One region of the Sphingomonas sp. GW821-FHT03E12 genome, then DNA from elsewhere that is predicted to be linked to it. Evidence: predicted binding sites of a transcription regulator. Region 1 holds the regulator's gene; the other holds the start of a gene.
The links. The regulator LexA, encoded in region 1, represses DNA repair genes until DNA is damaged. The targets are predictions, from matches to a motif close to GTTCCNCNCTTGTTCT.
Positions count from the first base shown of each region.

Region 2: AC07TU_RS12010 (ATP-dependent helicase) is a predicted target of LexA. The motif match lies at 3,561-3,576, and genes of this name have one in related genera.

Region 1 is NZ_JBWKUF010000004.1:327,810-334,908, reverse strand. It holds gene AC07TU_RS14830 (hypothetical protein) at 1-154, opposite strand, end outside; gene trpD (anthranilate phosphoribosyltransferase) at 259-1,254, shown strand; gene trpC (indole-3-glycerol phosphate synthase TrpC) at 1,251-2,033, shown strand; gene moaC (cyclic pyranopterin monophosphate synthase MoaC) at 2,030-2,506, shown strand; gene AC07TU_RS14810 (PilZ domain-containing protein) at 2,586-3,533, shown strand; gene AC07TU_RS14805 (molybdopterin molybdotransferase MoeA) at 3,575-4,759, shown strand; gene lexA (transcriptional repressor LexA) at 4,830-5,507, shown strand; gene AC07TU_RS14795 (GFA family protein) at 5,660-6,067, shown strand; gene AC07TU_RS14790 (PhzF family phenazine biosynthesis protein) at 6,113-7,000, opposite strand; gene AC07TU_RS14785 (ArsR/SmtB family transcription factor) at 7,061-7,099, shown strand, end outside.
Region 2 is NZ_JBWKUF010000003.1:481,945-489,043, forward strand. It holds gene AC07TU_RS11985 (pseudouridine synthase) at 1-1,035, shown strand, start outside; gene rsmD (16S rRNA (guanine(966)-N(2))-methyltransferase RsmD) at 1,032-1,568, shown strand; gene AC07TU_RS11995 (hypothetical protein) at 1,637-1,945, shown strand; gene AC07TU_RS12000 (MFS transporter) at 1,942-3,207, opposite strand; gene AC07TU_RS12005 (hypothetical protein) at 3,244-3,456, opposite strand; gene AC07TU_RS12010 (ATP-dependent helicase) at 3,580-5,931, shown strand; gene AC07TU_RS12015 (hypothetical protein) at 5,959-7,099, shown strand, end outside.

The DNA.
Region 1 (7,099 bases):
AACGAACACCCCAGCTCTGGAGCTTGAACTCGTTGATATACTCGTCCGGTCCGATGCCGAGTCCGACGATCGAAACAAGATACATCCGTTGCGGAAGCGCTGCCGAAGCGGGTGCCGCCAGCGCGAGGGCAATCAAGGGAAGCAATGCCTTCATATGGCATTTCATTCCGTCTTTGGACTGCTCACGCAACGGGCAAACGCGGTAACCCCAAGCAGGATTTGCTCGACTTGGTCCGCCCACGCCCCAATAGAAGCGGCGTGACCCGCTTCAGCCTCCTTCCCGATCCCGCCACGCCGCTCGTCCGCGAAGCCGCCGCGCAGGCGTTCGCCGACATTCTCGACGGCAATGCGACCGAGCCCGAGATCGAGGCGTTCCTGATCGCCCTTTCCGAACGCGGCGAGACCAGCATCGAGATCGCCGAAGCCGCCCGCGCGATGCGCCAGAGGGTAATCCCGGTCAGTGCCCCCGCCAACGCCATCGACGTGTGCGGCACCGGCGGCGATGGCCACCACACGCTCAATGTCTCGACCGCGGTCGCGATCGTCGTCGCGGCGGCCGGGGTGCCGGTCGCCAAGCACGGCAACCGCGCGGCATCGTCCAAGTCGGGTGCGGCGGATACGCTGGAGGCGCTCGGCCTCGATCTCGATCGCGCGGCTGAGAATGCCGAAGCACATCTGAACGATCTCGGCATCGCCTTTCTCTTCGCGGCCAAGCATCACCCGGCGATGGGGCGGATCGCGCCGCTGCGCCGCCGGATCGCGCGGCGGACGATCTTCAACCTGATGGGCCCGCTCGCCAATCCCGCCGGGGTCCAGCGCCAGCTGATCGGCATCGCCCGGCCCGATTATGCCCCGATCTATGCCCAGGCGCTGGAGCAGCTGGGCGTCAAGGGCGCGGCGATCGTCGCCGGCGAAGAAGGGCTCGACGAGCTCTCGCCCGAAGGCGGCAGCCTGGTCGTCAGCATTGGCGACGTCAGCCTGCCATCGCGGGTCACCCCTGCCGACGCCGGACTCGCGTCACACCCGCTGGTCAGCCTGCGCGGCGGCGACGCACGCGAGAACGCCGCCGCGCTGCGCAAGCTGCTCCAGGGCGAGCGCGGCCCCTATCGCGACGCGGTGCTGCTCAATGCCGCTGCCGCGCTGGTCGTCGCGGGCGAAGCGGTCGATCTGCGCGCAGGCGCGGAGGAAGCCGCCGAAACGATCGACAAGGGGCTTGCCAACGCGCTGCTCGACTGCTGGATCGCCGCAGCATGAACACGCTCGACAAGATCCTCGAAGTGAAGCGGCGCGAAGTCGCCGAACGCAAGGCGGCGACCGCGCTCGCCGACCTTCAGGCCCGTGCACTCGCCCAGACCCCGCCGCGCGGGTTCCGCGCCGCGCTCGATGCCAAGGCCGCAAATGGCTACGGCCTGATCGCAGAAATCAAGAAAGCTTCCCCGTCCAAGGGATTGATCCGCGCCGATTTCGACCCGCCGGCTCACGCCCGGGCCTACGAAGCCGGCGGCGCGGCATGCCTGTCGGTGCTGACCGACGCCGAATTCTTCCAGGGGCATGAGGATTATCTCATCGCGGCACGCGCCGCGTGCAACCTGCCGGTGATCCGCAAGGATTTCATGATCGATCCGTGGCAGGCGCTGGAGGCGCGCAGTATCGGCGCCGACGCGATTCTGATCATCGTCGCCGCGCTCGAGGATGCGCAGATGGCAGAGATCGAGGATGCCGCGCTCGGCCTCGGCATGGACGTGCTGGTCGAGGTCCACGACGAAGCCGAACTCGAGCGCGCTCTGGCGCTCCGCTCGCGGCTGATCGGAGTCAACAACCGCAACCTCAAGGATTTCTCTGTCTCCTTTGACAGAACCTATGAACTTGTCGGCCGCGCACCCGAAGGCTGCACCTTCGTCGCCGAAAGCGGCCTCACCTCGCGCACCGACCTCGACGCCATGGCGGAACATGGCGTGCGCTGCTTCCTGATCGGCGAATCGCTGATGCGGCAGGACGATGTCGAGGCGGCGACGCGGGCGCTGGTGGGATGAGCGACCTCACCCATCTCGACGAAAACGGCGCCGCGCGCATGGTCGATGTGGGAGCGAAGGCCGAAACACAGCGGGAAGCCATCGCCTCCGGCCGCATCACCATGTCGTCGGCGGCCGCCGCGGCGATTCGTGACGGCCTGGTCAAGAAAGGCGACGTCCTGTCGGTCGCACGCGTCGCCGGAATCATGGCGGCGAAGAAGACCAGCGACCTCATTCCGCTCTGCCACCCGCTGGCGCTGACGAAGATCACACTCGATCTTGTCCCTGACGCGACCGGGGTCACCGCGACCGCAACCGTCGCGCTGACCGGCCGGACCGGCGTCGAGATGGAGGCGCTCACCGCGGTCTCGGTCGCGCTGCTCACCGTCTACGACATGGCCAAGGCGATCGATAAGGCGATGCGGATCGAGGATATCCGTCTCGTTTCCAAGACAGGCGGCAAGTCCGGAGACTGGGTGAACCCAGAAGGTTAATTTTCACTCCACCCTGCTCGCTCAGACATTCTTGAGGGGCAAGCGCGCACGGTCCTCCCGACAAACGGGTGGGGATCCAATGACACTTCCGGCACGATCAGCGATCTTCTCGCTGTCCGGCGAGCTAGACGCTGCACCCGGTGCGGTCGAGGATGCATCGCCTGCAAGACTGCTGCTCGGCAGCGCGGGCGAGCGGAACTGTTTCGTCCACCGCCTCACATCGGCCGGCGCATCGCTCACCGTCTCCGGCCCGGTCAGCAACGGCGCACGCGCGACGATCGAGCTGCCCTTCGGCCTCGCCGCCGACGGATCGATCGTCGGCGACGATCCCGACGCGGTCGCCTTCCGGTTCGATGAACCGCTCGACGTCGTGGGCGCGCTCGCCCGCTGCCTCGCGGCGCTTCCGGCCGAGCGGCGCCAGATGCCGCGTATCGAGCTGCGCCACCGTCTCTGCGTGCGGCACAATGGCCAGGTCGATTTTGCCTGGACGCGCAACCTCTCCACCGCCGGCGTCGGTGTCGAGACGCGCGCGGTGCTGACGCCCGGCGAGCAGGTCGAGTTGACGCTCGACGGCCTGCGCCCGATCCAGGGTGAGGTGCGCTGGACCGAACGCGGTCAGGCCGGCATCGCCTTTGTCGAGGAGCTCGGCTGGCAGATCCTGATGCCCTGGCTGCGCAAGATCGCGACGCGCCGCCCCGGCCCCAATGGCACTCCGGTGCAGGAATATGCCCCCTCGGCGCTGGGCGCGGTCAAGGATGCCCTCAAGCTCGATATCGCCACCCATGTCCGCTCGGGCGCCAATTGGTGGAATGCGCAGCTCAATACGCTCAGCAGCACGCTCACCGAGTTCGAAAGCGCGACCGAATTCGCCCCGCTCTCCTCGCTCTGGCTTTCGCTGCCTGGAATAGGCGGCTGGCCGATCCGGGTGATCGAATGCCACGGTGCGCGGCACGTCGCCGAATTCCGCATCGCGCTGCGCCCGCATGAGATGGCGCGGCTGACCGAAGCGGCACGCCCGGCGCGCTGATCCTCTCGACCCAGCCGCCGCCGCGCGGTACCCCCGCGGCGATGGACCACCTTCTTCCCGTCGCCGAAGCCCAGCACCGCCTGCTCGCGCTTGCGTCCGCGATTTCGGTGGAAGACATACCGCTCAACGAAGCCTGCGGCCGATGGGCCGCCGCGGCCGTCACCGCCTTGCGCACGCAACCAGAGCAGCCGGTATCGGCAATGGACGGCTATGCGATTCGCTTCGCCGATCTGCCCGGCCCTTGGGACGTGACCGGCGAAAGCGCCGCCGGCCGCCCGTCCGCGGGCATCGTCGCCGCACATCAGGCGGTACGCATCTTCACCGGCGCCGTCCTGCCTGACGGTACCGATACCGTGCTGGTGCAGGAGGAAGCGCGGCGCGAAGGCAGCCGTCTGCACCTCGACGGCGACGGACCCGCCGGCAAAGGCCGCAATGTCCGCGCGGCCGGGCTCGATTTCCGCGCGGGTGAAACGCTGATCTCCGCTGGTGAGCGTCTGACCCCCGCCCGGATCGCACTCGCCGCGGTCGCCGGCCATGCCACCCTGCCCGCTCGCCGCCGCATCCGCATCGCGATCGCCGCGACGGGCGACGAGTTGCGCACGCCCGGCGAACCGCTCGCCCCCGGTCAGTTGCCCGAGAGCAACGGCATGATGCTCGCCGCTATGCTGGCTGGGCTTCCGGTCGAGATCACCGACCTCGGCATCCTGCCCGACCGGCACGATATCCTGGCGGCGACCTTTGCCGGGGTCGGCACCGATATCCTCGTCACCACCGGCGGCGCATCGGTCGGTGACCATGACCTTGTCCGGCCCGCGCTCCTGGCGGCTGGCGCGGACATCGATTTCTGGAAGATCGCGCTCCGCCCCGGCAAACCGATGATGGCGGGGAAACTTGGCGCCACAATGGTGCTGGGGCTGCCCGGCAACCCGGTCTCCGCCTTCGTCACGGCGCAGCTCTTTCTTCTCCCGCTCGTCGCGCATCTCTCGGGCGCTGCCGATCCGCTGCCGCGGATGCGCACCGCAACACTCGGCGAACCGCTCCCCGCCAACGGACCGCGCGCCGACTATCTGCGCGCCGCGCATCGCGACGGACGCGTCGTCGCCGCCGCAATCCAGGACAGCTCGATGCTCCGCACGCTCGCCCGCGCGGACTGCCTGATCGTGCGCTCGCCCCACGCGCAACCCGCGCAAACCGGCGACTCGGTGGAAATCCTGCCTTTCTGGTGAAGCTCCGCCTTGACATCATACAAGAACAAGGCGTAAACGTTCCATGTCTGTTCCAGATGGAGAACGTCCGATGCTTACGAAGAAGCAGCATGAGCTGATCTGCTTCATCGCCGACCGGTTGAACGAGACCGGCGTCTCGCCCTCGTTCGAGGAGATGAAGGACGCGCTCGATCTCAAGTCGAAGTCGGGCGTCCACCGGCTGATCTCCGCACTCGAGGAACGCGGCTTCCTGCGCCGCCTGCCTAATCGCGCGCGCGCGCTCGAAGTGCTCAAGATGCCTGAGCGTGCCGAGCCCAAAAAGGCCGCCCCCGCCAAGGACAATGTCGTCACGCTCGCTCGCCCCGCGCCGCAGCCGGCCCCCGCAAACGATGTGATCGAGATTCCGCTGCACGGCCGCATCGCCGCGGGCGTGCCGATCGAGGCGCTGGAAGGCTCGACCATGCTCCCGGTCCCCGCCGCCCTGCTCGGCTCGGGCGAACATTACGCGCTCGAGGTCGCCGGGGATTCGATGGTCGAGGCCGGGATCTTCGACGGCGACTATGCGCTGATCCGCCGTCAGGAGACGGCCCGCGACGGCGAAATCGTCGTGGCGCTGATCGAGGACAGCGAGGCGACGCTCAAATATTTCCGCAACGAAGGCAGCATGGTCCGGCTCGATCCGGCCAACCGCGCCTATGATCCGCAGCGCTACCGCCCCGATCAGGTGCGCGTCCAGGGCCGCCTCGCGGGCTTGCTGCGGCGCTACTGAATGCGAAGGGCGGCTGCGGCCGCCCTTTCCATTGATCATGATTTCGGACCTGCCAGGCCGTACTGCAGCCCTGCGCCTTTACCTTCCAGGTAATTGAGCGCGCGCCTGCCGTGCCTATCCTGCATGCGTCCACCCAGTGACAGGAGAGAGCAATGACCACCCTTGAAGGCGGCTGCCATTGCGGCGCGATTCGTTACACACTGACCGGCGATCCGATGCATCACGCGCTGTGCCACTGCACCGACTGCCGCCGCGCATCGGGCGCGCCGATGGTCGGCTGGGCGATGTTCCAGGAGGACGCGCTCAGCGTCACCCGGGGCGAACCACAGGAATATGCCTCATCCGAACATGGCCGCCGCTATTTCTGCGGCACCTGCGGGACGGGCCTGTTCTACCGCAATGCGGAGAACCTTCCCGGCATCGTCGATACGCAGGTCGCAACGCTCGACGATCCCGACGTGATCCCCGCCGGCGCGCACATCCAGGTCGCCGAGCGCATCGGCTGGATGAAGGATATGCATAATCTTCCGGAGTTCGCACGCTACCCGGGGATGGAGTAGCGCGACGTCGCGATGGAGGCGAGCGCTCGACCGAACCTCCCTCGATCACACGCGGATTTCCCCCTCCATGACGGCGACGCACGCGCCACGCAGGGTCGCGACAATGCCTTCCGGTGAACGGCGTGCCTCGACGTCCAACAGGCTTGGCCTGCCCATTTCGACACCCTGATGGATCAGGAAGCGGGCTTCATCGCTATCCGGCTCAAACGACAGCAGCAGGCAGGCAAGGGGCGCGTTCGCGCTTCCGGTGGCGGGATCTTCCCACGTCCCGGCCAACGGCGCGAACATCCGGGCGCGAAGGGCGCGCCCCTGCTTGCAATAGACATGGACCGAGAATCGGTTGCCCAGATGCGGATGGGCAGCAAGCGCCGCCCTGAATGCCGCAAGATCGGGGGCACAGCGTGCGAGCGCGTCGCTGGTCAGTTCCGCGATGACATAGGGGTTGCCGTTCGATGCGACGATCGGCGGATGCGTTGCGGTTACGACGTCGCCGGTCTCCAACCGCAAGACCTGCGTGATGACATCGACCGCAATTGGCTCACCGATGCTCAATGGTTGCGGCGCCGCGATCGTGGCGGCAACGGGCGTACCCTGGGCATCCCGCTCGATCCTGACGCGGACAAGCCCGGCGGGAATCTCGAACGTCGCGTCTGTCAGGCCGGGTTGTTGACCGGCGAGAACGAAGGCGGTGCCGACCATCGGGTGCCCTGCAAAGGCCATCTCCGCCGTGCGGTTGAAGATACGGACACGCGCCGTGTTCACGGGATCGGCCGGTGGCAGGATGAAGGTGGTTTCGCTGAGATTGAACTCGGCCGCCACCGCCTGCATCGTCGCGCTGTCGAGCGCTTCGCCTCCCATCACCACGGCGAGTGGATTCCCACCGAAGCGCTGGTCCGTAAAAACATCAGCAGTGAAGAAGGGCAATCTGGGCATGTACGACTCCAATCCGCTGCATGATTGACACGCATTTCGTTGATTGGCAAACTATCGAATATGACCGACGCAGAGCTGTTCCGCGCCCTGGGCAACGAT
Region 2 (7,099 bases), on a different contig from region 1:
ATGCCGGTCGGCCGCCTCGACCTCAATACCGAGGGGCTGTTGCTGATGACCACCGATGGCGAACTCAAGCGCGCGCTCGAGCTGCCCGCCACCGGGGTCGAGCGCAGCTATCGCGCCCGTGCCTATGGCGAAGTCAGCCAGGACCAGCTTGAGGATCTGATGCTCGGCGTCGAGATCGACGGGGTTCGCTATGGCTCGATCAACGCCAATCTCGAACGCCGTACCGGCGCGAATGTCTGGATCGAACTGACCCTGACCGAAGGGAAGAACCGCGAAGTCCGCCGCGTACTCGAGCATCTCGGACTCAAGGTCAGCCGTCTTATCCGCACCCGCTACGGCCCCTTCCACCTCGATGACATGCCCCCGGGCGCGGTCGATGAGGTTCGCCAGCACGACCTGATCCTGTTCCGTAAGGCACTCGCGGGTCCGGGCGGCGGCAAGGCCGCGTCGAATCTGCAACTGTCGAACAAGCCCAAGGCGGTGCAGATCGACGCTGAGCCCAGTGAAACGGATCCGGCCGAAACCTCGCCACCAGCCAATCGCGCCGAACGCCGCAAGGCGGTGTCACCGGATCGCTCGACGGGGAAACCCGGGGCTGGATCGCGCGGGGCGCCCCGTTCGGAGGCTCGTCCGGCCGCTGGCGCCGCAAAGCCTGGCAATCGCGGCGCTGCCCGGCACGTGCGTCCGGATTCCGACGACCGCCCCAAGACGGCAGGCCGGCGGGCACCGGCAGCCCGGGACGACCGGCCTTCGGAGGAGCGCGCAAGGCCGGCAGCCCGGAAACCCGCCGGACCGGAAAAATTCGGCGTCGGGCAGCGCCGGCGCCAGCGCGTAGCGTCCGACAAGGCTTCGAGACGCGAAGCCGATCCGCGCACGGCTGCGGCAGGCAAGCCAGCCAAGGCCAGGCCCGCGCGGATCGACGACGATGCCGGTCCGCTGCTCGATCGCCCCAAGCGCCACTATCGCTCGAACGATCGCCGCCCCCGCCCGCCGGCGGGCAAGGGGGCGCCCGCCAAGCGGGGGCCGCGTAAATGAGGATCATCGCCGGCCAATGGCGCGGCCGTCCGCTCGCGGCGCCCAAGGGAGACGCCACCCGCCCCACCGCCGATCGCACGCGTGAGGCGCTGTTCTCGATGCTCGCCAGCCGCGTCGGCAGCTTCGAGGATCTGGCCGTCGCCGATCTCTTCGCCGGGTCGGGTGCGCTCGGATTCGAGGCATTGTCGCGCGGCGCCGCCTCGTGCCTGTTCGTCGAGCAGGATCGGGCCGCGCTCGATGCGCTACGTATGAATGCGGAGAAGCTGGGCGTCCGCGCGGACATCCGCGCCACCTCGGTCCTCGCGCTCGGTCCCGCGCCCAAGCCCATGGACGTGATTCTGATGGACCCGCCCTATGGCACCGGCGCAGGCTCGGTCGCGCTCGACAAGCTCGCCCGCCTCGGCTGGACCGGCCCTGCGACCTGGATCAGCATCGAGACCGCGAAGAATGAGGCGATCGAAGTCGCCGGTTTCGAGATCGACGCCGAACGCGTGCACGGCAAGGCCAAGCTGACGATCCTGCGCGCAACCTGATCCGCGTCAGGGAACCCGGCCCGCTGCTTCGTGGTTCTGCCACGAAGTGCTACCCAGCGGAGCCGGACATGCGATACACGCCCGTCGCGATCTGCGCAGCTGCCCTGCTCTTCACCGGCCCTGCATCGGTGCAGGCGCAATGGCTCAACCCCACGCTCGATGCGCAACGCTGGGACAATCTCCGCAAGCATCAGCAGCGGCAGCGCCAACGCGCGCAGCAGAAGCACAAGGTCACCCACCCGGCCGGGCGCGTCACACAGGCCCAGCGTCAGGCGGCGTGGTCGCGCAACAAGGCCGAATATCGCCGCCGCATGCTCCGCGACGGCCCCGCCAGCGCGGACCGCTGGCTCGACAGCCTCGTCCTCGCCGGACGCTAGGTCGTTTCGCGCCGGTCTCTCAGCGCGATCAGCGCCACCAGGCTCAGCACCGCCGCCGCGCTCAGATACCAGCCCACCGGCATCAGCCCGCCCTTGAGCGCCAGCTTCTGCGCGAAGAACGGCGTCAGCCCGCCGCCGATCACCCCCGCGATGTTGAAGGTCATCGACGCGCCGGTGTAGCGCACACGCGGCGGGAACAGGTCTGTCAGCCACGCGCCGAGCGGCCCGTAGACGAAGCCCATCGCGAACAGCAGCAGCGACAGGAACGCGAACACCCCGATGAGGCCGCCCGCCATCAGCGGCGCGATCACGAACCCGCTCGCGGCGACCAGCACGCACCCGCCCGCCAGCACGCGCCGCGGATCGTATTTGGCGTCGGCCATCCACGCGGCCAGGTAGATGCCCGCCGCCATGAACAGGATCGCGACCAGCTGGCACCCCAGGAAGTCCTGCATCGGATAGCCGAGCGACTTGGTCCCCCAGCCCAGCAGGAACGCGGTCGCGATATAATAGGTCGCGAAGCACGCCACCGCGCCGATCGTCCCGCCCAGCAGCGCACCGCCATGCTTGGTTACGACCTCGCCCAGCGGCACCTTGGGCGGCGGCGCTTCGGCCAGGCTCGCCTTGAACTCGGGCGTTTCGCCCAGCTTGAGCCGCACCCATAGCCCCACCGCGACCAGCGCCGCGGACAGCACGAACGGGATGCGCCAGCCCCATTCGGCGAACTGCGCCGGGGTCATCATCATGCCGAGCAGCAGGAACAGGCCGTTGGCGGCGATGAACCCCGCAGGCGCCCCCATCTGTGGCGCGCTGCCGAAGCGGGCGCGCCAGCCCGGCGGCGCATTCTCCACCGCCAGCAGCGCCGCGCCGCCCCATTCGCCGCCAAGGCCAAAGCCCTGCCCGAACCGCAGCACGCACAAAGCGAACGGCGCGATCCACCCCGCCATCTCATAGGTCGGCAGGAACGCCACCAGCGTGGTCGAAAGCCCCATCGTCAGCAGCGACGCGACGAGGGTCGCCTTGCGTCCGATCCGGTCGCCATAATGGCCGAACACCGCTGCCCCCACCGGCCGCGCAAAGAATGCGATCGAGAGCGTCAGATACGCCCAGAGCTGCGTTTCCGCCTCGCTCCCGATGAAGAACAACTTCCCGAACACCAGCGCCGCGGCGGTCGCGTAGATGTAGAAATCGTAGAACTCGATTCCCGTCCCTACAAAGCTCGCCCATAGCGCGCGGCGTTGCCGTGCCCGGTCAGCGTCCATCCATCACTCCCCAGATCGTGCGGCGTTCGCGCGCCGTCACTTCTTGTCTTCGAAGCAGGTCGTGCGAGTCACCTGCACCACCTGGCCCTTGTCGTCCTTGATTTCCTTGCGGCCGGCCTCGCACGGCTTCTGCTCGGGGGTCTGGTCGAACCCGCCGGTGCGCCAGCCCACATAGAGCGCCACGCCCGCCAGGGCGACGAGCAGCAACAGCCGGCGTGCATTGAACCGGCGCTTGATCTTGTCCCACATGCTGCTCCCCTGCACCCGCCCGCGCGCCCGCGCAAGCGGTGTCTCGGGCGCACGGCACCCGGCACCGCTTCAGCGCGCCATCCGCGCTTGCCCCGACTCGCCGCGTTCCCTAACTGTTCACCGATGTCCGTACCGCAAGCCTCTCCCGACGATCCCCCCTATCTGCGCGGCCTCAACCCGCCGCAGCGCGAAGCCGTGCTCACGCTCGACGGACCCGTCCTCGTCCTTGCCGGCGCAGGCACCGGCAAGACCGCCGCGCTCACCGCGCGCCTCGCCCATCTCCTCTGGACCCGCCGCGCCTATCCGTCGGAGATCCTCAGCGTCACCTTCACCAACAAGGCCGCGCGCGAGATGCGTGAGCGTGTCCGGGGGCTGGTCGGCGACGCGGTCGAGGGGATGCCGTGGCTCGGCACCTTCCACGCGATCGGCGCCAAGATGCTGCGCCGCCATGCCGAGCTGGTCGGGCTGCAGAACAACTTCACCATCCTCGACACCGACGATCAGCTGCGCCTGATCAAGCAGCTCATCACCGCCAACGACCTCGACGAGAAGCGCTGGCCCGCGCGCCAGCTCGCCGGGCTGATCGACGGGTGGAAGAACAAGGGCCTGACGCCGAAGGACCTCGACGCCGGCGAGTCCGAGCTGTTCGCCAATGGCCGCGGCCAGTCGCTCTACGCGCAATATCAGGACCGGCTGCGCACGCTCAACGCCTGCGACTTCGGCGACCTGCTGCTGCACATGCTGACGATCCTCAAGACCCACCGCGACGTGCTGCAACAGTACCAGCAGCGCTTCCGCTACATCATGGTAGACGAGTATCAGGACACCAACAGCGTCCAGTATCTCTGGCTCCGCCTGCTCGCGCAGGAGCGCAAGAACATCTGCTGCGTCGGCGACGACGATCAGTCGATCTATTCGTGGCGCGGCGCGCAGGTCGAGAATATCCTCAAGTTCGAGAAGGATTTCCCCGGCGCCAAGGTGATCCGCCTCGAACAGAATTACCGCTCCACCCCGCACATCCTCGCCGCCGCTTCCGGCGTCATCGCCAACAACGGCGGCCGCCTCGGCAAGGAGCTGTGGACCGAGAAGGACGCGGGCGAGAAGGTCAAGGTCGTCGGCGTATGGGACGGGCCGGAAGAGGCCCGCCGCGTCGGCGAGGAGATCGAGGGCGCCCAGCGCCGCGACGGCAAATCGCTCGACGAATTCGCCATCCTCGTCCGCGCCCAGCACCAGACGCGCGAGTTCGAAGACCGCTTCATCGCCACCGGCCTGCCCTATCGCATCGTCGGCGGCTTCCGCTTCTACGAGCGTGCCGAGATCCGCGACGCGCTCGCCTATCTCCGCATCGTCCATCAGGGCGCCGACGACCTCGCCTTCGAACGCATCGTCAACGTCCCCAAGCGCGGCCTCGGCGACAAGGCGATCGCCAAGATCCACCAGCTCGCCCGGGCCGAGGGCATCCCCCTGCTCCTCGCCGCCGCGCGCATCCTCGACACCGACGAGCTGACGCCCCAGGCCCGCCGCGCGCTCGGCAACTTCGTCGGCGACGTCGCCCGCTGGCGCGACATGGCCTATTCCTCCCCGAGCTCGCTCTGGGAGGGGGATCGTCCGCAGGACGGTGGAGGGGCCCCGGCGCAGCCGGGAGGAATCCCCCATACCGAGCTCGCCCAGATCATCCTCGACGAAAGCGGCTACACCGCGATGTGGCAGGCGGACCGCACCGCCGAGGCCGCCGGCCGGCTCGAGAACCTCTCCGAACTCGTCCGCGCGATGGAGGAATACGAAACCCTCGGCGCCTTCCTCGAGCATGTCAGCCTCGTCATGGACAATGACGCCGCGGCGGACGAGCCCAAGGTCACGATCATGACCATCCACGCCGCCAAGGGGCTTGAGTTCGACACTGTGTTCCTCGCGGGGTGGGAGGAAGGCATCTTCCCGTCGCAGCGCGCGCTCGACGAAGGCGGCCTCGCCTCATTGGAGGAGGAACGCCGCCTCGCCTATGTCGCGATCACCCGTGCCCGCCGCCTCGCGACCATCCTCCACGCCGCCAACCGCCGCATCTACGGCCAGTGGACCAGCTCCATCCCCAGCCGTTTCGTCGGCGAGCTGCCCAAGGACCATGTCGATGAGGAATCGACCATGTCCGGCGGCGCCAGCCTGTGGCGCGCCAACTGGAGCGAGCATAGCGACCCCTTCGCCCATGTCGGCCGCGGCACCGGCCGAGGCCCCGGCTGGCAACGCGCCGCCGCCCCCAGCTCGACCTTCACCACCGCCCCCAAGCGCGTCGTCGAAAGCCGCGCCAGCGCGGTGAGCCTGGGCAACAAGGGCCGCGACGACCTGTCATTGGGCATGCGCGTCTTCCACCAGAAGTTCGGCTACGGCGAAATCGTCGAGATCGAAGGCAACAAGCTGGAGATCGAGTTCGAACAGGCCGGGCGGAAGCGGGTAATGGATAGTTTTGTGTCGGTGGGGTAACATTAAAATATCTGACGGGGGGTGCCTGTGACTGCTGAAATCGCCATTCTGAATAAGCTGGCAGTGACTTTAGCCGCCGATAGCGCAGTCACTCTATCAGTGGGCGGCACGCAAAAAGTCTACAACTCAGCTGACAAAATCTTCGAGGCAACCAATCACGACCCGATTGGCATAATGGTTTATAACAATCCGGAATTTCAAGGAATTCCTATTGAAGCAAGTATCAAGATTTTCCGGGACCAAAAATGCCACTCTCATTTTGATACGGTATTTAGTTTCGCAGAATCTTTTCTTTCATATCTAGAATCTATCGAAGCGCCAACCCTTACAATTGAAGAAGCCATCTTTGGTTCCCTTGTTCACAAAATGGACTCTCTAAGGGAACTTTATAACAGAGCCGGGTCAAGGGTTATCGACGAACTCTCTGAGCTTCCAGAAGAAGACACGACTGGCGAGAAAATTCTAGCCAAGATGGAGTCCGAGGTTTTTCTCGCCCTTACCCAAGAGTTACTTATTTTACAGGAGCGAAGCACACCTGAATGGGCGAATGGCCTAGATGAGGCTGCGGTTCAAGCGGCTCATGGGGAGACCATTGACCAGCTGATCTCCATTGTTTTCGGGGACATACAGCTTTCCCAATCCGCCTTGGATCGTATCAAGTCCATTTCGGCGCTCTGTCTTCTGAAGGACTATCAGCACGAACAACTCACTGGCCTCGTATTCGCCGGATTTGGAAAAAGCGAGATTTTCCCCTCACTTGTTTCCTATGCGATCTACGGTGTGATCGCTGGAAAGCTGAAATATCGATTCGACCGAAAATTCGACGTTGATCGGAAGCTTGTTCCAGTCGCGACCGTCATCCCGTTTGCGCAGCAGGAGATGGTAGATCGATTTATGTACGGAATGGATCAGCAGTTCCTTGACTTGTGCGATCGATATTTCGACGGCGCCTTGAGTTCATTGCGCCTGCAAATTGAAGGCGTCGCCGCGACTATGGATGAGCCAGTGGCGACAGCTCTGAAGGAGGCCGTCGAAAATTCACTTGAAGGCATAATGGAGGAGTTTCGCAGGAAGCTCGTCCCCGATCATCTAAGCAGTTCGGAGGCCAAATTTTCAGACATCATCCGGTCGATGCCGAAGCAGGAATTGGCCGCACTTTCGGAAAGCC